One region of the Streptomyces sp. NPDC012827 genome, then DNA from elsewhere that is predicted to be linked to it. Evidence: riboswitches for the same ligand, from Rfam matches in the RefSeq annotation. Region 1 holds a riboswitch; each other region holds the start of a gene.
The links. Region 1 has a riboswitch for thiamine pyrophosphate ahead of ACFY60_RS00400 (thiamine ABC transporter substrate binding subunit). Riboswitches for the same ligand answer to the same signal wherever they lie in the genome.
Positions count from the first base shown of each region.

Region 2: another riboswitch for thiamine pyrophosphate. It lies ahead of thiO (glycine oxidase ThiO); the one in region 1 lies ahead of ACFY60_RS00400 (thiamine ABC transporter substrate binding subunit).
Region 3: another riboswitch for thiamine pyrophosphate. It lies ahead of thiC (phosphomethylpyrimidine synthase ThiC); the one in region 1 lies ahead of ACFY60_RS00400 (thiamine ABC transporter substrate binding subunit).

Region 1 covers NZ_JBIBBY010000001.1:93,136-99,567, forward strand. Annotated here, with positions in the region: gene ACFY60_RS00380 (ABC transporter ATP-binding protein) at 1-83, shown strand, start outside; gene ACFY60_RS00385 (hypothetical protein) at 65-1,219, shown strand; gene ACFY60_RS00390 (ABC transporter ATP-binding protein) at 1,362-2,399, opposite strand; gene ACFY60_RS00395 (ABC transporter permease) at 2,399-4,012, opposite strand; gene ACFY60_RS00400 (thiamine ABC transporter substrate binding subunit) at 4,051-5,145, opposite strand; TPP riboswitch at 5,227-5,337, opposite strand; gene rlmN (23S rRNA (adenine(2503)-C(2))-methyltransferase RlmN) at 5,367-6,432, opposite strand, start outside.
Region 2 covers NZ_JBIBBY010000005.1:172,385-178,816, reverse strand. Annotated here, with positions in the region: gene ACFY60_RS13140 (Rv2175c family DNA-binding protein) at 95-460, opposite strand; gene ACFY60_RS13135 (NAD(P)/FAD-dependent oxidoreductase) at 504-1,718, opposite strand; TPP riboswitch at 1,825-1,937, shown strand; gene thiO (glycine oxidase ThiO) at 1,935-3,098, shown strand; gene thiS (sulfur carrier protein ThiS) at 3,095-3,295, shown strand; gene ACFY60_RS13120 (thiazole synthase) at 3,301-4,095, shown strand; gene pknB (Stk1 family PASTA domain-containing Ser/Thr kinase) at 4,195-6,114, shown strand; gene ACFY60_RS13110 (deoxyribonuclease IV) at 6,121-6,432, shown strand, end outside.
Region 3 covers NZ_JBIBBY010000002.1:177,128-183,559, reverse strand. Annotated here, with positions in the region: gene ACFY60_RS04215 (DUF5326 family protein) at 142-360, shown strand; gene ACFY60_RS04210 (IclR family transcriptional regulator) at 686-1,411, shown strand; gene ACFY60_RS04205 (SsgA family sporulation/cell division regulator) at 1,548-1,982, shown strand; gene ACFY60_RS04200 (YibE/F family protein) at 2,139-3,545, opposite strand; TPP riboswitch at 3,617-3,732, shown strand; gene thiC (phosphomethylpyrimidine synthase ThiC) at 3,727-5,541, shown strand; gene ACFY60_RS04190 (hypothetical protein) at 5,646-6,302, opposite strand.

The DNA.
Region 1 (6,432 bases):
CCCTGCTCGACGGACGCCGGACCGGCGCCGTACCCCCGTCGTCCGGTGCGGAGGGCGTCACGGCGTGCTCGCTCTCCGTCTAGTCCGCGGCACCCACCCCGTCGTCCAGCTGCGGCGCCTCCTCGTCGCCGCCGCGACCGCCGGGGTCGGCTTCCTGCTGCTGTGCACACTCGGGTACGCCGTCGGCCACCCCGACCGGTCCTCCGCCTCCGCGCTGCGGCTGCTGTGGTGCGCGCTGCCGCTGGCGGCCACCGTCCAGTTCGCCGTCGCGGTCGCCCGCACCGACCCGAGCGTCCGGCCCCGGCCCGGCCTCTCGGCCGTCGGGCTCGGCCCGGCCCGGCTCACCGCCGTCGCCGCGGCCTCCACCGCGGTCGCCTGCACGCTCGGCTCGGCGGTCGCCCTCCTTCTCTACCTGCACCTGCGCGGCGACCTCAGCGGCCTGCCCTTCGACGGGGCGGCGGCCGGACTCCTCGCCGCCGACCGGCCCGTCCCCGTCGCCGCCGCCCTCACCCTGCTCGCGCTCCCGCCCGCCGTCGCCGCCACGGCGGCCGGCCTGGCGCTCCGGCCCGGCCGCACCGACGCCCCCGCCGCCCGGGGCGCCGAACGGACCCTGCCCTCCGGGCTGCCGTGGGGCGTGGCACTGGTCTCGGTCGGCCTCGCCGTCGAGACGTACGCCGCCCGGGGCGGCGGCGGGAGCGGCCTGCCCCTGCCGGGCCGCTTCGACGGCAGCCCCACCGGGGTCCTCGCCGGCTGGGTCCTGACCGCGCTCGGCCTCGCGACGGCCGGACCGGGCATCGCCCACGGCTGCGGACGCCTCCTCCAGGCGGTCCGGCCGGGCGCCGTACGGCTCCTCGCCGGCCGGGTCCTCATGGGCGAGGCGCCACGCATCGGCCGCCCTCTCGGCGTGGTCGGCGCGGTCCTCTCCGGCCTGATCGCGGCGGCCACGGTGTACGCCTCGGGCCCAGGCACCGACGTGTTCGGGCCGCTCACCGGCCTGGGCGCCCTCCTGATCGTCGTCTGCACCACGGCGACGCTGCTCACCGCGGCCCTGGAGTCCCGCCAGTACCGCGCCCGCACCACCGAAGCGCTGCTGCGGCTCGGCGCACCGCCCACCGTCCTGCGCACGGCCGCCCTGATGCGGGCCGGTGTCCTCCTCGCGGTGTTCCTCCCGGTCACCTGGCTGGTCGGCACGCTGGCGGCGCTGCCCCTGACCGGCTGACAGCGGGGCCCCGTCGCCACGGGCCGCCCGTCGGGGGCCCATGGCGACGCCCCCACCCCCGTCCCGCCGCCCGGTCACCCGCGCGAGATCCACACCCCGGACGAGTTCGACGCCGCACTCGCCCGGCGCCCGCCCCGCCCGGTCAGGCCCCGCCGTCGGCGGGCTCGTCCAGGACCACCACGTCCTCCGCCCGGAAGGTCACACGGATCTCGGCGCCCTCGTCGGGCACGTCGCCCAGCGGGAACTCCGCCTCCAGAGGGGGCCCCTCGGCCGGGTGGAGCACGACGGACACGTGATGGCCGCGGAAGGTACGGGCGGCTACCCGGCAGGGCAGGCCCTCCCCCCGGCCGGCGACCCGCACGCCCGCCGGGCGGATCAGGAGGCTGCGGGCGCCCTGCGGCGAGCCGGCCGGGACCGGGACGCGACCCCACACGGTGCTCGCCTCCGTGCCGGACACCGCCGCGGGCACCACGTTGTCGAAGCCGAGGAAACGGGCCACGAACGCGGAGGCGGGCCGCTGCCACACCTCCACCGGCGCCCCCGACTGCGCGATCCGGCCCTCCCGCATGACCACGACCCGGTCGGCCAGCGCGAACGCCTCCCCCTGGTCATGGGTGACGGCCAGCACCGTCGTCCCCAGCCGCCCGAAGAGCTGCCGCAGCTCGACCACGAGCCGCTCCCGCAGCCCCCGGTCCAGCTGCCCGAGCGGCTCGTCCAGCATGAGGAGCCGGGGCCGGGGGGCCAGCGCCCGGGCCAGCGCCACCCGCTGCTGCTCGCCACCGGACAGGGAGGCGACCGCCCGCCGCTGCGCGCCCGGCAGCCCCACCAGGTCGAGCAGCTCCGCCACCCGCCCCTCCCGCTCGGCCCGGTCCACCCCCCGCATCCGCAGGCCGAACTCCACGTTCCCCGCCACGTCCCGCTGCGGGAACAGCTGGTGGTCCTGGAACATGAGCCCCACACCCCGCCGGTGCGGCGGCACGCCCGCCTGGTCGGCACCGCCCAGCAGCACCCGCCCCGCGTCCGGGTCCCGCAGCCCCGCCACCGCCCGCAGCAGCGTCGACTTGCCGCTGCCGCTGGGGCCCAGCACACAGACGATCTCGTGCTCGCCGACCACCAGGTCCACGCCGTCGAGCACGGCCCGCGCCCCGTACCGTACGGTCGCGCCGTCGAGTGTCAGCATCAGAACTCCCCGGTGGTCCGGTCGGTCCGCAGCCGTTCGAGCAGCAGCAGGGACACCGCGCACACCACCATCAGAATCGTCGACAGGGCCATCGCCTGCCCGTAGTTGAGCTCACCGGGCCGGCCCAGCAGCCGTGCCACCGCCACCGGCAGCGTCGGACTGTCCGGCCGGGCGATGAACACCGTCGCGCCGAACTCGCCCAGCGAGACGGCGAAGGCGAACCCGGACGCGACGAGCAGCGCCCGCCGCACCATCGGCAGGTCCACCTCCCGCCAGGCGCGCCACGGCGAGGCGCCGAGCACGGCCGCCGCCTCCCGCAGCCGCTCGTCCACCGCCCGCAGCACCGGCAGCATCGTCCGCACCACGAACGGCACCCCGACCAGGGCCTGCGCGAGCGGCACCAGGATCCAGCTGGCCCGCAGGTCGAACGGCGGCTCGTCGAGCGTGATGAGGAAGCCGAAACCGACGGTCACCGCCGACACCCCGAGCGGCAGCATCAGCAGCGCGTCGAAGCCGCGCACGAGACGCCCCGCCCGCCGGGTCAGCGCCGCCGCCGCGAGCCCGCCGATCAGCACCGCGATGCCGGTCGCCGCCACCGCGTACCGCAGCGAGTTCCCGATCGCCTCCAGCGGCGGCACCAGGAAGGTGCCGGTCGCGTCGAGCGAACCGAGCGCCCGGTAGTAACGCAGCCCGTACCCGTCGGGCCCGGCGAAGGACCGCTCCACGAGCACGCCCAGCGGCAGCAGGATCAGCAGCGCCACCGTCAGCAGCACCACGGCCAGCAGTGTCCACTGCCCGGCGCCGCGCGGCCGGCGGGCGGTCCGCTCCGCCGCCACCAGCCGCAGCGCGGTCTCCCGCCGGCGGACCGTCCAGGCGTGCACACCGAGGATCACGCCGACCGCCACGAACTGCGTCAGCGTCAGCACGGCGGCCGTCGGCAGGTCCAGCAGCCGGGCCGTCTGCCGGTAGATCTCCGCCTCCAGCGTCGTGTACGCGTCCCCGCCGAGGATCTGCACGACACCGAAGGAGGTGAAGGTGAACAGGAACACCATCAGCGCGGCCGCCGACACGGCCGGCACCAGCGCCGGCAGCGTCACCGTCCGCCAGGCCGTGAAGCGGGAGGCGCCGAGGACCCGGGCCGCCTCCTCCTGGCGCGGGTCGAGCTGGGCCCAGAGCCCGCCGACGGTCCGGACGACCACCGCGTAGTTGAAGAAGACATGGGCGAGGAGGATGGCCCACACACCGGTGTCGAGCCGCACCCCCCACAGCGTGTCCGTCAGCCCGCCCCGGCCGGCGACCGCGAGGAACGCCGTGCCGACGAGCACCGTCGGCAGCACGAAGGGCACCGTGACGACCGCCCGCAGCACGTTCTTGCCGGGGAAGTCGAAGCGGGCGAAGACGTACGCCCCCGGCAGCGCGAGCAGCAGCGTCAGCCCGGTGGAGGCCGCCGCCTGCCCCACGGTGAAACCGAGCACGTCCAGGATCTCCGGCCGGCTCAGCGTCTCGCCGATCCGGCCGAACCGCCACGTCCCGTCGGGCCGCAGCCCCCGGTCCACGATCGAGACGACCGGCCAGGCGAAGAAGACCGCGAAGAACGCGACCGGCAGGGCCATCAGGCCCAGCCGCGCCGCGCTCCCCCCGCGACCGCGCGTCACTTCAGGACGAGCGAGGACCACTGCCGGATCCACCCGTCACGCTTCTCGGCGATCTTCTCCGGCGCCATCGTCTCCGGCCGCTCGACCACCACGCCGTGCCGCGTGAACAGCTCCGGCAGGCTCGCGTCCTTCGCCACCGGGTTGACGAACATCTGCAGCGGCATGTCGTCCTGGAACTTCTTGGAGATCAGGAAGTCGATCAGCTTCTTGCCGCCCTCGGGGTTCTTCGCCCCGTTCAGCAGCCCCGCGAACTCGATCTGCCGGAAGCAGGTGCCGGTCGACACCCCCGTGGGGGCCTCCTTCGGCCGCGGCTCGCCGTAGAGGACCTCCACGGGCGGGCTGGAGGCGTACGAGACGACGAGCGGCCGATCGCCCTTGGCCTGCTTGCCGCCGGCCGAGCCGGAGAACTCCTGGTTGTAGGCGAGCTCCCAGCTGTCGACGGTCTTGACCCCGTTGGCCTTCAGCTTCTTCCAGTAGTCCTGCCAGCCCTCGTCGCCGTACGCGGCGACCGTGCCGAGCAGGAAACCGAGGCCCGGGGAGGACCGCTCCGGGTTCTCCACCACCAGCAGGTCCTTGTACTGCGGCTTCGCCAGGTCGTCGAAGGTCCGCGGCGGCGCCAGCTTCTTGTCCGCGAAGAACTTCTTGTCGTAGTTGACGCAGATGTCGCCGGAGTCGACGGGCGTGACCCGGTGCTCCTCGTCCGGCCGGTACGCGGCGGGCACCCGGTCCAGGCCCTTCGCCTCGTACGGCACGAAGATCCCGTTGTCGAGGGCGCGGGACAGCAGGGTGTTGTCGACGCCGAAGAAGACGTCACCCTGCGGCGAGCCCTTGGTGAGGATCTCCTTGTTCACGGCCTCGCCCGCGTCACCGGCCTTGAGGATCTTGACCGTGTAACCGGTCTCCTCGGTGAACGCGGCCAGCACCTCCTTGGAGGCGTTGAACGAGTCGTGGCTCACGAGCGTCACGGTCTTCGGCGCCGGCCCACCGCTCTTGCCCGCCGCGTCGCGGACGTCCTCGGTGGAGCAGGCGGCGAGACTCGTGACGCCCAGCGCCGCGACCAGCGCGACGGCGGCGTACTTCTTGGTGCTCACTGGATTCCTCCTGGGGGTGACCAGGAAGAGACGCGGCCCTGCCCGCGACCGGCGGACCGGACGCGGGCAGGGCGCAACAGCTCGAGTTAACGACCGAACTTCCTACCCAGAATGACCTGGGCGAGGTTCAGAGGGTCTGCGGTCTGACGGTCACCGCACTCTCAGCGCTGTGGCGCTCCCCTGTCGGAATATGCAGATGTGTTCGAGCACAGCGTACAAGGTCAGCGCTCGGACGCCGCGAGCTGTCCACAGGCGCCGTCGATCTCCTGGCCGCGGGTGTCCCGGACGGTCACCGGAACGCCGTGGGCGGCGATCGCCTCGACGAACGCCTTCTCGTCCTCGGGCCGGGACGCCGTCCACTTGGAGCCCGGGGTCGGGTTCAGCGGGATCAGGTTGACGTGCACCCTCTTGCCCTTCAGCAGCCGGCCCAGCAGGTCACCCCGCCACGCCTGGTCGTTGATGTCCCGGATGAGGGCGTACTCGATGGAGATCCGGCGCCCGGACTTCTCCGCGTACTCCCATGCCGCGTCGAGGACCTCCCGCACCTTCCACCGCGTGTTCACCGGTACGAGCGTGTCGCGCAGCTCGTCGTCCGGCGCGTGCAGCGAGACCGCCAGACGGCACTTGAAGCCCTCGTCGGCGAACCGCAGCATCGCCGGCACCAGGCCGACCGTGGACACGGTGATCCCGCGCTGCGACAGACCGAGGCCGTCCGGCTCCGGGTCGGTGAGCCGGCGGATCGCGCCGACGACCCGCTTGTAGTTCGCGAGCGGCTCGCCCATCCCCATGAACACGATGTTCGACAGCCGCGCCGGCCCGCCGGGGACCTCCCCGTCGCGCAGCGCCCGCATCCCGTCCACGATCTGGTGCACGATCTCCGCGGTCGACAGGTTCCGGTCGAGACCGGCCTGCCCGGTGGCGCAGAACGGACAGTTCATGCCGCAGCCGGCCTGGGAGGAGATGCACATCGTCACCCGGTCCGGGTAGCGCATGAGCACCGACTCCACGAGCGTGCCGTCGTGCAGCCGCCACAGCGTCTTACGGGTGGTGTCGTCGTCGCACGACACGTGCCGCACCACCGACATCAGGTCCGGCAGCAGCTCGGCCGCCAGCTTCTCCCGCGACGCGGCCGGGATGTCGGTCCACGCCGCGGGGTCGTGCGCGTACCGGGCGAAGTAGTGCGTCGACAGCTGCTTGGCACGGAACGGCTTCTCGCCGATCGCCGCGACCGCCTCCTTCCGCTCGGCGGGCGACAGGTCGGCGAGGTGCCGCGGCGGCTGCTTGGCT
Region 2 (6,432 bases), on a different contig from region 1:
CGGCGCGCAAGGCACGACACCCCGCCCCTCGGCGGGGCGGGGTGTCATCGGTCGCGTCAGCGCCGCCCCGCGCGGGGCGCGCCGTTCCGGCGGGTCAGACAGCGAGCGCCTGGGCGCGGCGCTTCACCTCCGTGCCGCGGTTCTCGGCGAGCGCCTGCGCGGGCGTGCCCGGCAGGCTCGGGTCCGGAGTGAACAGCCACTCCAGCATTTCCTCGTCGTTGAAGCCGTCGTCCCGCAGCAGCGTCAGGGTGCCGGCGAGGCCCTTGACGACCTTGTCGCCCTGGATGAAGGCGGCCGGCACCTGCAGGGCGTTGTTCTCCCCGCGGCGTACGGCGATGAGCTGGCCGTCCTTGACCAGCTGCCGGACACGCGTCACCTCGACGTCCAGCATCTCCGCGATGTCGGGGAGGTAGAGCCACGCGGGGACGAGAGCATCGATCTTTTCGTCAATCTCGGTCACGGGACAAGCGTGCCATCCCGGACCGACAGCCGGTAGTCGGGCCCTACCGGACGGCCGCCTTCAGGGGGACGGCCGGGTCGGCGGCGCGCTCCGGGTCGACGGGCGTGGCGGTCTCGATGAGCTTGCGGCCCTGGGCCAGGTCGCGGGGCCGGCCCACGGCCAGCAGGGCGACGGGCACCCCTCCGCGCAGCCACAGCACGCTCCAGGCCTCCGAGGAGGGGTCCCCGCGCCACACCGTTCCGTCGGCGTCCGCGTGGCGTCCCGCGTACTGGACGAACCGGCCGAACTGCTCGGACCAGAAGTACGGCACCGGGTCGTACGGCTCCGGCAGCGCGCCCAGGATGTCGGCGGCGACCGTGCGCGGGCCCTGGAGGGCGTTGTCCCAGTGGTGGACGAGGAGCCGGGCGCCGTAGCGGGCGGAGGGGAAGGAGGCGCAGTCACCGACGGCGTACACGTCGGGCAGGGAGGTGCGCAGCCGGTCGTCGGCGGTCACGGCGCCGTCCGGGTCGAGGGCGATGCCGGAGCCGGCGAGCCAGCCGGTGGCGGGGCGGGCTCCGATGCCGACGACGACCGCGTCGGCGGCGAGTTCCCGGCCGTCGTCCAGGACGACGGCGCCGGGACGGACGGTCGCCACGCGCGCGTGGGTGAGGAGGTCGGCGCCGCGCTCGGCGTACCAGCCGGCCATGAAGGCGGTGACCTCGGCGGGCAGGGCGTCGCCGAGCGGCCGTTCGGCGGCCTCGACGACGGTGACGGCGCAGCCCGCCTCCCGGGCGGCGGTGGCGAACTCGGCGCCGATCCAGCCGGCGCCGACGACCACGACGGTCTTCCGCCGTTCGAGGACGGGGGCGAGGCGCAGGGCGTCGTCCAGGGTGCGGAGCAGATGGACGCCGGGGACGCCCTCGGCGCCCGGCAGGGGGACCGGGTGGGCGCCGGTGGCGAGCACCAGGGCGTCGTACGGGACGGGCCCGGCGCCGGTGTCGATCTCGCGGTCGCCGGGGCGCAGGGCGACGGCCTCCAGGCCGAGCCGGAGGTCGATGTCCAGGTCGGCGAAGTCGATGTCGAAGGCGGAGCCCTCGGCCTTGCCCAGGAGGACCGCCTTGGAGAGCGGGGGACGGTCGTAGGGCTGGTGGGGTTCGGCTCCGATCAGGGTCACCGCGCCGGTGAAGCCCTGCTCGCGCAGGGCGACGGCGGTCTGCACGCCCGCCATCCCGGCTCCGGCGATCACGACGTGCCTCGGGGTCTGCTGGTGCTCGCTCACCGGACCACCATACGCAGCTGACGACACGTCAGCCTTCAGGGGCGTACCGGTCCCGGGGACGGGCTGTACCGGCCCCGGGGGGCGGGGGTTAGTCTGGCCACCGACGTGAAGCACTCGCGGGAGCCCGGACGCACCGGGCTGAGAGGGAGGCTGGCCGGCCTCCGACCGTACGAACCTGATCCGGGTCATGCCGGCGAAGGGAGGGGCTGGACGCCCATGCGTTCTTCCGATGTCCTCGTGGTCGGGGGCGGCATCATCGGCCTGGTCACGGCCTGGCGGGCGGCGCGGCGCGGGCTGCGCGCCGCGGTCGTCGACCCGGAGCCCGGCGGCGGGGCCGCCCGGGTCGCGGCCGGGATGCTCGCCGCCGTCACCGAACTGCACTACGGCGAGGAGACCCTGCTGGGGCTGAACCTCGCCTCCGCGGCGCGCTATCCCGCGTTCGTCGCCGAGCTGGAGGAGGCCGCCGGCCACGGTGTCGGCTACCGCGCCTGCGGCACGCTCGCCGTCGCGCTCGACGCCGACGACCGCGCCCACCTGCGGGAACTGCACGCCCTCCAGACCCGCTGCGGACTGGCGTCCGCGTGGCTGAGCGGACGGGAGTGCCGGCGCCTCGAACCGATGCTGGCGCCGGGCGTGCGCGGCGGCCTGCGGGTCGACGGCGACCACCAGGTCGACCCGCGCCGGCTCGCCGCCGCGCTCGTCGTCGCCTGCGAGCGGGCCGGGGTGGTCCTCCACCGCGCCCGCGCGGAGCGGCTGGTGGTGGTACGGGACCGGGCGACCGGGGTCCTCCTGGAGGGCGGCGGGGAGCTGAGCGCCGGTCAGGTCGTGCTGGCCGCGGGCAGTCTGAGCGGGCGGCTCGCCGGCGTGCCGGAGGAGGTGCTGCCGCCGGTGCGCCCCGTGAAGGGGCAGGTGCTGCGGCTGCGGGTGCCGCCCGCGTACGCCCCCTTCCTCTCCCGGACCGTGCGGGCCGTGGTCCGGGGCAGCCACGTCTACCTCGTCCCCCGCGCCGACGGCGAGCTGGTCGTGGGCGCCACCAGCGAGGAGCTCGGCTGGGACACCACCGTCACGGCGGGCGGGGTGTACGAGCTGCTGCGGGACGCGCATGAACTCGTCCCCGGACTGACCGAGCTGCCGCTCACCGAGACCCTCGCCGGGCTGCGCCCCGGCTCGCCCGACAACGCGCCGATGCTTGGCCCGAGCGCCCTGCCCGGCCTCCACCTGGCCACCGGCCACTACCGCAACGGGGTGCTGCTCACCCCCGTCACCGGCGACGTCATGGCGGAGGTCCTCGCCACGGGCGTCCTCCCCGACGAGGCGCGCCCCTTCTCCCCCCTCCGTTTCTCCTCCGCCCCTCCCGTACGACAGGAGCAGCCCGTATGAACGTGTCCGTGAACGGAGAGGCCCGGGTCCTGGACGGCCCCGTCTCCCTCGACGCCCTCGTCGCCACCCTGACCACGGCGCCCACCGGGGTGGCCGCGGCCGTCAACGAGACGGTCGTGCCGCGCGGCGAGTGGGCGGCGACGCTGCTCGGTGACGGCGACCGGGTCGAGGTCCTCACCGCGGTGCAGGGGGGCTGAGCGCGATGTCCGACGACGTGTTCGTCCTCGGCGGTACGGAGTTCTCCTCCCGTCTCATCATGGGGACGGGCGGCGCGCCCAGCCTGGACGTCCTGGAGCGCTCCCTCGTCGCGAGCGGTACGGAGCTGACCACCGTCGCCATGCGGCGCCTGGACCCGACGGTGCGCGGCTCGGTCCTCTCCGTCCTGGAGCGGCTCGGCGTCCGGGTCCTGCCCAACACGGCGGGCTGCTTCACGGCGGGCGAGGCCGTCCTGACCGCCCGGCTCGCCCGGGAGGCGCTCGGCACCGACTGGATCAAGCTGGAGGTGGTGGCGGACGAGCGGACGCTGCTGCCGGACACGGTGGAGCTCCTCGACGCGGCGGAGACCCTCGTGGACGAGGGCTTCACCGTGCTGCCGTACACCAACGACGACCCCGTTCTCGCGCGGAAGCTGGAGGACGTGGGGTGCGCGGCGATCATGCCGCTCGGTTCCCCGATCGGTTCGGGGCTCGGCATCCGCAACCCGCACAACTTCGAGCTCATCGTGGAGCGGGCGGGGGTGCCGGTGATCCTCGACGCGGGGGCCGGTACGGCGTCGGACGCGGCGCTCGCGATGGAGCTGGGCTGCGAGGCGGTGATGCTGGCGTCGGCGGTGACGCGGGCGCAGGAGCCGGTGCTGATGGCGGCGGCGATGCGGCACGCGGTCGAGGCGGGCCGCCTCGCCCGCCGCGCCGGCCGCATCCCCCGCCGCCACTTCGCGGAGGCCTCCTCCCCCCACGAGGGCCGCGCCCACCTGGACCCGGAGCGCCCGGCGTTCTGAGCCCGGGGCCGGGTGCGGGGTGCGGGGTGCGTCACAGGTGCGTCGCAGTGGGGCGGGACCCGGGCGGGGGGCCGCCGGGCGGCTCGTAGACTCGACGCCGTGGACACGACCCTCCAGGACCCCCTCGTCGGGCGGCTGCTCGACGGCCGCTACCGCGTCGACGCGCGCATCGCCGTCGGCGGGATGGCCACGGTCTACCGGGCCGTCGACACCCGCCTCGACCGCGTCCTCGCGCTCAAGGTGATGCACCCCTCGCTCGCGGCGGACGCCGCCTTCGTCGAGCGTTTCATCCGCGAGGCGAAGTCCGTCGCCCGGCTCGCGCACCCCAACGTCGTCGGGGTCTTCGACCAGGGCGCCGAGGACGCCTACGTCTACCTGGCCATGGAGTACGTCGAGGGCTGCACGCTCCGGGACGTGCTCCGGGAGCGCGGCGCGCTGCGGCCCCGCGCGGCGCTCGACATCCTGGAGCCGGTGCTCGCCGCGCTCGGCGCCGCGCACCGGGCCGGGTTCGTGCACCGGGACATGAAGCCGGAGAACGTCCTGATAGGGGACGACGGCCGGGTGAAGGTGGCCGACTTCGGTCTGGTCAGGGCCGTGGGGACGGCGACGGCCACCACCGGTTCGGTCCTCGGCACCGTCTCGTACCTGGCACCGGAACAGATCGAGCACGGCACGGCCGACACCCGCGCCGACGTGTACGCCTGCGGCGTCGTCCTGTACGAGATGCTCACGGGCGGCAGGCCGCACTCCGGTGACACGCCCGCCCAGGTGCTCTACCGGCATCTGCACACCGACGTGCCCGCGCCCTCGGCCGACGTGCCCGGTCTCGCCCTGGAGCTGGACGAGCTGGTCGCCGCGGCGACCGCCCGCAACCCCGAGGTCCGGCCGCACGACGCCGTCGCGCTGCTGGCCCTCGTCCTCCAGGCCCGGGCGGCGCTCACGGAGGAGCAGCTGGACACCGCGCCGCCACGGGCCCGCGCGGAGGACCGGGACACCGCCGAGGACCGCACCAGCGTGATCCCCCGGGCCGTACCGGCCGCGCCGGACCCGCAGCCGGTGCGGCACACCAGCCGGCTGGCCGTGCCGGAGCCCGCGCCGGAGCCGGTGGCGGCGCCCGCCGCGCGCCGACGGCCGCCCCGGGGCCCGCTGATGATCGTGGCGGCGCTGCTGCTCGTCCTCGGTCTCGGCGCCGGGGTCTGGTACATCAACTCGGGCCAGTTCACGCGGGTCCCGGCCGTCCTCGGCCAGACCGAGGAGGCGGCGGCGAAACGTCTCGCCGAGGCCGGTCTGGAGGTCGGCACGACGCAGCGCGCGTTCAGCGACGTGTACGAGCGCGGCACCGTCATGGCCGCCGACCCGGCGCCCGGCGAGCGCGTCCGCGGCAACGGCACGGTCACCCTCACGCTCTCGCGCGGCCCGCGGGTCGTGAAGGTCCCCAACCTCAGGAACAAGCCGCTCGCGGAGGCGAAGCGGCTGCTGGCGAAGGAGGGCCTGGCGCCGGGGGTCATCACCACCGCGTTCAGCGAGTCCGTCGCGAAGGGGGCCGTGCTCCGTACGGACCCGGAGCCGGGCACCGAGCGCGCCCCGGACTCGGCCGTGGCCCTGGTGGTCAGCAAGGGCACCCCGGTCGAGGTGCCGGACGTCGTCGGCGAGAGCGTCCCGGACGCCACCGCCGCCCTCCAGGAGGCGGGTCTGACGGTGCGGGTCGACCCGGAGCGGGTGCACTCGGCCGAGGACGCGGGGGCGGTCGCCGCCCAGTCGCTCGCCGAGGGCAGCCGGGCCGCCGAGGGGGACACGATCACGCTCACCGTCTCCCAGGGCCCCCGGATGGTGGAGGTCCCGGACGTCACCGGGGAGTCGACCGCCGACGCCCGGACGGCCCTGGAGGACGCGGGCTTCGAGGTGAAGGTCGAGAAGTCCTTCCCCTTCCTGGGCGACACGGTCGCCCGCCAGTCGGTGGAGGGCGGCTCGGAGGCCGCCGAGGGCTCCACCGTCACGATCACGATCAAGGGACTCTGAGAACTCATGCGCAACCCCGTCGGCGGCCATGTGCCCGTGGCCGGCGGTCTCGCCACGGTCGGACTGGGCTACGCCCGCGAACTCGGCGCCGAGGCCGTCCAGGTCTTCGTCGCCAACCCGCGCGGCTGGGCCACCCCGCCGGGCAACCCGGCCCAGGACGAACGGTTCCGCGCGGAGTGCGAGGCCACGGCGACATCGGCCTGGGTCCACGCCCCGTACCTCATCAACTTCGGCTCCCACACCGAAGCCACCGTGGAGAGGTCGGTGGAGTCGCTGCGGCACTCGCTGCGCCGGGCGCGGGAGATCGGCGCCCGGGGC
Region 3 (6,432 bases), on a different contig from region 1:
TCCAACGGGCACCCCCTAGGGGGCGGATCAGGGGAGAGCGGGGGGAGCGGGGCCCCCGTGCCGTGCTTCGCGCGCCTAGCCTTGAGACGTCCGGTGCGGGAATGTGCCTGACGGTTCGTTCGAGAGCGAGGGAGAGGGACGATGGCGGTACGGGAGATTCTCGCGGGCATGCCCTGGTGGGTGAAGTGGGTGGCGATACCCGCCCTGGCCCTGCTCGTTTTCGGTGGGCTCCTCACCACGGTGCTGGCCTTCGTGATCGGCCTGCTGTTCAAGGTGCTGCTGTTCGTGGCCCTCGTCGCCGGACTGATCTACGTCGTACGGAAGTTCATATCGCCGTCCCGCTCGCGCGAGGACTGGTAGTGCGGGCTACTGACCAGTATGAAGAAGGCGCAGGTCGTTAGCCCGCGCGAGGGAACGCGCCGGTCGAAACAGGGTGACCGCCCTGGACCTGCCATTAAGGTGGCAGTCCTCCGCCGTGTTGGGAACCCCAGGCGTAGGCCCCCGTACTGACCAGCGGTTTCCGGCTCGTCCCCCACGGGCCCGCGTTCGGGCCCGCAGGGGTTCCCAGGCACGGCGGTCGCGCGGGGGCGGCCCCCGCGAGCGGGTGCACCGCACCCGTTGTCACGCCTGGGGGTGACCTTTGGCCACGGTTACGCAGACGGCTGCGCCTACCCTGATCGGTTCGGTGCAGCGGGCGCTGAGACTCCTGGAGGCCGTCGCCTCCCACGCGGACGGCGCACCCGCCAAGCAGCTGGCCCGCGAGACGGGACTCCCGCTGCCCACCACGTACCACCTGCTCCGCACCCTGACGCACGAGGGCTATCTGCTCCGCGAGAAGGGCCTGTTCGTCCTGGGAGAGGCCGCCGGGCGGCTGGCCCGCGGCGGAGCTGTGCAGAATCGTCGCATCAAGATCGAGGACTCCCTCGCCCGCTGGCGGGACGAGATCGGCGCGCCGGTCTACTTCGCGCTCTACCGCGACGGCGAGATCGAACTCGTCTCCGTCGCCGACACGCCCTCCTCCCCCGCCGTGGAGGAGTGGGCCGATTTCCGCGAGACCGCGCACGCCCACGCGATCGGGCAGTGTCTGCTGAGCCAACTCGATCTGAAATCTCGTCAAGACCACCTCGATCGCCATCCGGTGGCTGCGATGACGCCGTATACGCTCTGTAACCGTCAAGCCCTTTTGGAGCGTTTGGCCGGTTTCGGGCGGATGGAACCCGTGGTGGAGCGGCAGGAATATGCGCTCGGCACGGTATGTGCCGCCTTCCCTGTCACCGTGGGCTCCACGGCGGCCGCACTGGCTGTCTCCGTACCGCTCCACCAGGAAGAACGACTACTCCCAGCCATCGAGCGGCTACGTACCGAGGTCGGAAAGCTGTTCAGCTCGCTCGCTTTCTCTATCAGTATCTGAAAAATCACTCCTTGTGATCCGGTAGCGCGTACAGCACGATTGCGTCAAGAGGGCCACGAGGGATCATTCCTGGCCGTTTCGGTCACAGCTTCAGCAGCTGTGTTCACACACTGCTCCACCGACTGCGGGGTACATGATGCGAGAGACGGTTCAGGCCGAGGTCCTGATGAGCTTCCTCGTCTCCGAGGAGCTCTCCTTCAAGATCCCGGTCGAACTGCGATATGAGACCCGGGATCCGTACGCGGTGCGCATGACCTTCCACCTCCCCGGGGACGCGCCGGTGACCTGGGCGTTCGGCAGGGAACTGCTGCTCGACGGGATCAACCGGCCCAGCGGGGACGGGGACGTGCACATCGCCCCCACCGAACCCGAAGGACTCTCCGACGTCTCCATCCGCCTCCAGGTCGGCAGTGACCGCGCGCTGTTCCGAGCCAGCGCGCCGCCGCTCGTCGCCTTCCTGGACCGGACGGACAAGCTGGTGCCGCTGGGGCAGGAATGCACCCTCGGTGACTTCGAGGACAACCTGGAGGCGGCCCTCGGCCGGATCCTGGCCGAGGAGAACGCCGGCTGACACACACGGAAGCCGGGAGACCGTACCTGTCGGGCGGTCACCGGTGCCTGTGGACGAACGACGGCCCCGGGACCCTGCGCCCCGGGGCCGTCGTCCACCCCGCCGCCGGGCACCCGCTCCCGGCGGCCCGGGAATGCCGTACCGAGCGGCCGGGGCCTACTTGGCCCGGCGCCGCCGCCCGCCCCGTACCGGCGCCGTCTTCCTGCCGCCGGCGCCCCCCGGGCGGTCGGCCGAGACGACCAGGGCCGCGAGCCCGGTGGTGACCGGCACGGAGGCGACCAGACCGATCGAACCGACCAGCGTCCGTACGATCTCCTCCGCCACCAGCTCGCTGTTGGCCACCGTGCCCACGCTGCTCTGCGCGATCGAGAACAGCAGGAGCAGCGGCAGGGCCGCACCGGCGTAGGCGAGGACGAGGGTGTTCACCACCGAGGCGATGTGGTCCCGGCCGATCCGGATGCCCGCCCGGTAGAGCGCGCGCGGGCCCATCCCGGGATCGGCCTGGTGCAGCTCCCAGACCGCCGAGGTCTGGGTGACCGTCACGTCGTCGAGCACGCCGAGCGAGCCGATGATGACGCCCGCCAGCAGCAGACCCGACATGTCGATGTTCGGGTAGAGGCCGTGGATCAGACCGGTGTTGTCGTCGGTGTTGCCGCTCAGCGAGGCCCAGCCGATGAACAGCGAACCGAGCAGGCCGATCAGCATCAGGGAGATCAGCGTGCCCAGCACCGCCACCGAGGTGCGGGCCGACAGGCCGTGGCACATGTACAGCGCGATGAGCATGATCGCGCTCGACCCGACCACCGCCACGACCAGCGGATTCGAGCCCTCCAGGATCGCCGGCAGGATGAAGAGGGTCAGCACCAGGAAGCTCACCGCGAGCGCGACCAGCGCCATCAGACCCCGCAGCCGCCCGACCACCACCACCGCCAGCGCGAAGATGCCGGCCAGCAGTGCCATGGGCATCTTCCGGTTCACGTCCGTCACCGAGTACTGCAGGTCCCGGGGTGCGTCCGGCGCGTACGCCACCACGACGCCCTGCCCTTGGTCCAGTTGGCGCGGGGCGTCCGGCTGCACGATCTCGACGAACCTGCGGCCCTTGTCCTTTCCGGTGGTGACCTCGACGGTCGCCTTCTCGCACTGTCCCTGCTGGGCGTTGACCGCCTCCCGGCCCTGTGGGGTGGAGGTGTCACCGGTCGGGGGCACCTGGGCGGCGTTCACGTCCTTGCAGTCGACCCGCTCGACCGAGACGACCGTGCCCTGCTCGGTCTGGCGGTCGAAACCCACGCCGGTCCGCTCGTGCGCCGGCGTGCCGCCCGGCCACAGCACCGCGAGGCCGACCACGACCGCCGTGGCGAAGGGGATCAGGACCGCCGCGATGACCCTGCGCAGGTGGCGCGAGACGGGCGCGGCGGGACCGTGGGCATGGCTGTGCCCGTGGCCGGAGCCGGACCCGTGCCCGGGTGCGTGAGCGGGGACGGGCGGGGGTGCGTGACCGTGGCCATGGCCGCCCGCACCGTGGCCGTGGTCGTGCGGATCGGGGGTCTGCTGCGAGGAAGTCACCGACCGATCATCGCAAGAACGTCGGGGGCCCACTGTTCAGCACGCCAGGGATGACGCTAGCGTGGTGGCACCTTTGCACACGCGGGAGCTCGGAGCACCGGGCTGAGAGGGCGCTGACGACACGCTGCGCCGACCGCCGAACCTGTTACCGGGTAATGCCGGCGTAGGGAGATTCGGTCTCATGACCATTCAGGATGCGCACACGCCTGCCTCCGGCGAGAACACCGCCGGGAACAACGCCTCGGGAGCGAACGCCTCCGAGCGGCGGACGCCGGGCTGGCACAAGGGGTACATCGAAGGCTCGCGCCCCGACCTGCGGGTGCCGGTCCGTCAGGTGCACCTCACCAACGGCAAGGACGTGACCCTGTACGACACGTCCGGTCCGTACACCGACCCCACCGTCGACACCGACGTGCGGAGGGGTCTTCCGCCGCTGCGCGAGAACTGGATCATCGCGCGCGGCGACACCGAGGAGTACGCGGGCCGTCCGGTCCGCCCCGAGGACGACGGCATCAAGCACACCTCGCCGCGCGGCGGCGGGCTGAAGAACCTCGACGCCGTCTTCCCCGGCCGCCCCCGCCTGCCGCGCCGCGGCCGGGAGGGCCGGGCGGTGACCCAGCTCGCGTACGCCCGCCGGGGGGAGATCACCCCGGAGATGGAGTACGTGGCGATCCGCGAGAACGTCTCCCCCGAGGTCGTACGGGAGGAGATCGCCGCAGGTCGCGCGGTGCTGCCGGCCAACGTCAACCACCCCGAGATCGAGCCGATGATCATCGGCAAGCGGTTCCTGGTGAAGGTCAACGCCAACATCGGCAACTCCGCCGTCACCTCCTCCATCGAGGAGGAGGTGGAGAAGATGACCTGGGCGACCAAGTGGGGTGCCGACACGGTCATGGACCTCTCCACCGGCCGCAACATCCACACCACTCGCGAGTGGGTGCTGCGCAATTCCCCCGTGCCCATCGGCACCGTGCCGCTCTACCAGGCCCTGGAGAAGGTCGACGGCAGGGCCGAGGAACTGACCTGGGAGATCTACAAGGACACGGTCATCGAGCAGGCCGAGCAGGGCGTCGACTACATGACGGTCCACGCCGGCGTGCTCCTGCCGTACGTGCCGCTGACCGCGCGCCGCAAGACCGGCATCGTCTCGCGCGGCGGCTCCATCATGGCGGCCTGGTGTCTCGCCCACCACAAGGAGAACTTCCTCTACACGAACTTCGAGGAGCTCTGCGAGATCCTCGCCGCCTACGACGTCACGTACTCCCTGGGCGACGGGCTGCGGCCCGGTTCGATCGCGGACGCCAACGACGAGGCGCAGTTCGCGGAGCTGCGCACGCTCGGCGAGCTGAACACGATCGCCAAGCGGCACAACGTGCAGACCATGATCGAGGGCCCCGGGCACGTCCCGATGCACAAGATCAAGGAGAACATCGACCTCCAGCAGGAGATCTGCGAGGAGGCGCCGTTCTACACGCTCGGCCCGCTCACCACGGACGTGGCGCCCGCCTACGACCACATCACCTCGGGCATCGGCGCGGCGATGATCGCCTGGTGGGGCACGGCGATGCTCTGCTACGTCACGCCCAAGGAGCACCTGGGCCTGCCCAACAAGGACGACGTGAAGACGGGCGTCATCACCTACAAGATCGCCGCGCACGCGGCGGACCTGGCGAAGGGGCACCCCGGGGCCCAGGAGTGGGACGACGCGCTCTCCGACGCGCGGTTCGAGTTCCGGTGGGAGGACCAGTTCAACCTGGCGCTCGACCCGGACACGGCCCGTGAGTTCCACGACGAGACGCTGCCCGCGGAGCCGGCGAAGACCGCGCACTTCTGCTCGATGTGCGGTCCGAAGTTCTGCTCGATGAAGATCTCCCAGGACATCCGCCGCGAGCACGGCGGCGACCTGAAGGCCGAGGAGATCCAGGCGGGCATGGCGGAGAAGTCGGCGGAGTTCGCGGCGAGCGGCAACAGGGTGTACCTGCCGCTGGCGGACTGACCTCCGCACGACGGGGGGACCGGTCGGCGGCTTCGGGGGGAGTCGTCGGCCGGTTCCGTTTCCGCTTTCTACGGGGCCTTCCCGTGGGTCGGGAGGCGTACGGCTCACGGGGTGGACGCGTCCGGGGCCGGGTCGGCGGGTGCCGTGGCGGCGAGGGCGGTGGTGAGGAAGGGGAGGATGCCGCGTTCCAGGAGGGCCCGGCGCCAGGCCTCGCGGGCCAGGGAGAGTTCGTCGGCCGGGGCGGGGTCGTCGCGGTCCGCCGCGGCCGGGTTGTTGCGGAGGGCCGTGACCAGGAGCCCGGCGCCCGCGCACAGCAGGCCCCCGGCGGCGATGGCGCCGAAGACGAGGCCGGCGGTCAGCAGCGTCCCGCCGAACACGACGGTCGGGGCCAGGGCGTGCAGCACCGCCCCGACCAGCAGGAAGATCGCGGCTGCCGAGCCGGCGAGGACGGGCACCATGACGGTGATGATGGCGGCCACGCCCGGGCCGGGGCCGTCGTGCGCGGAGGTGGGCGGCCGGGGTGCGGCGGGGGCCCGGCTCTGTTCCCGGACCCTGACGAAGTGCTCGTACTCGCTCGCCGCCGCGGCGGCGATCAGCGCTGTCGCGTTCAGCGCCATGGAGCGCAGCTGGGCGCTCGTCAGCCGGCTGCCGAGACCGTCGAGTTCCGGCCGTGTCCCGGCGGTGCGCAGTGCGTCGTCGAGGACCCGCTCGTACTCGGCGCGGTCCTCGGTCAGCAGGTGCGGAGCCACGTTCATGTGCATCCCCCGATGCTCCGTAGGCCCGAAGCGCCGCAGGCAGCGGCGGGTTGGGCGGAAACGGAGGAGAGCCTGCTTGCGGATGGTCCGATGGTATTGCGGGGACCGTGGGCGCTGACAGGGAGTTTCCGGAATT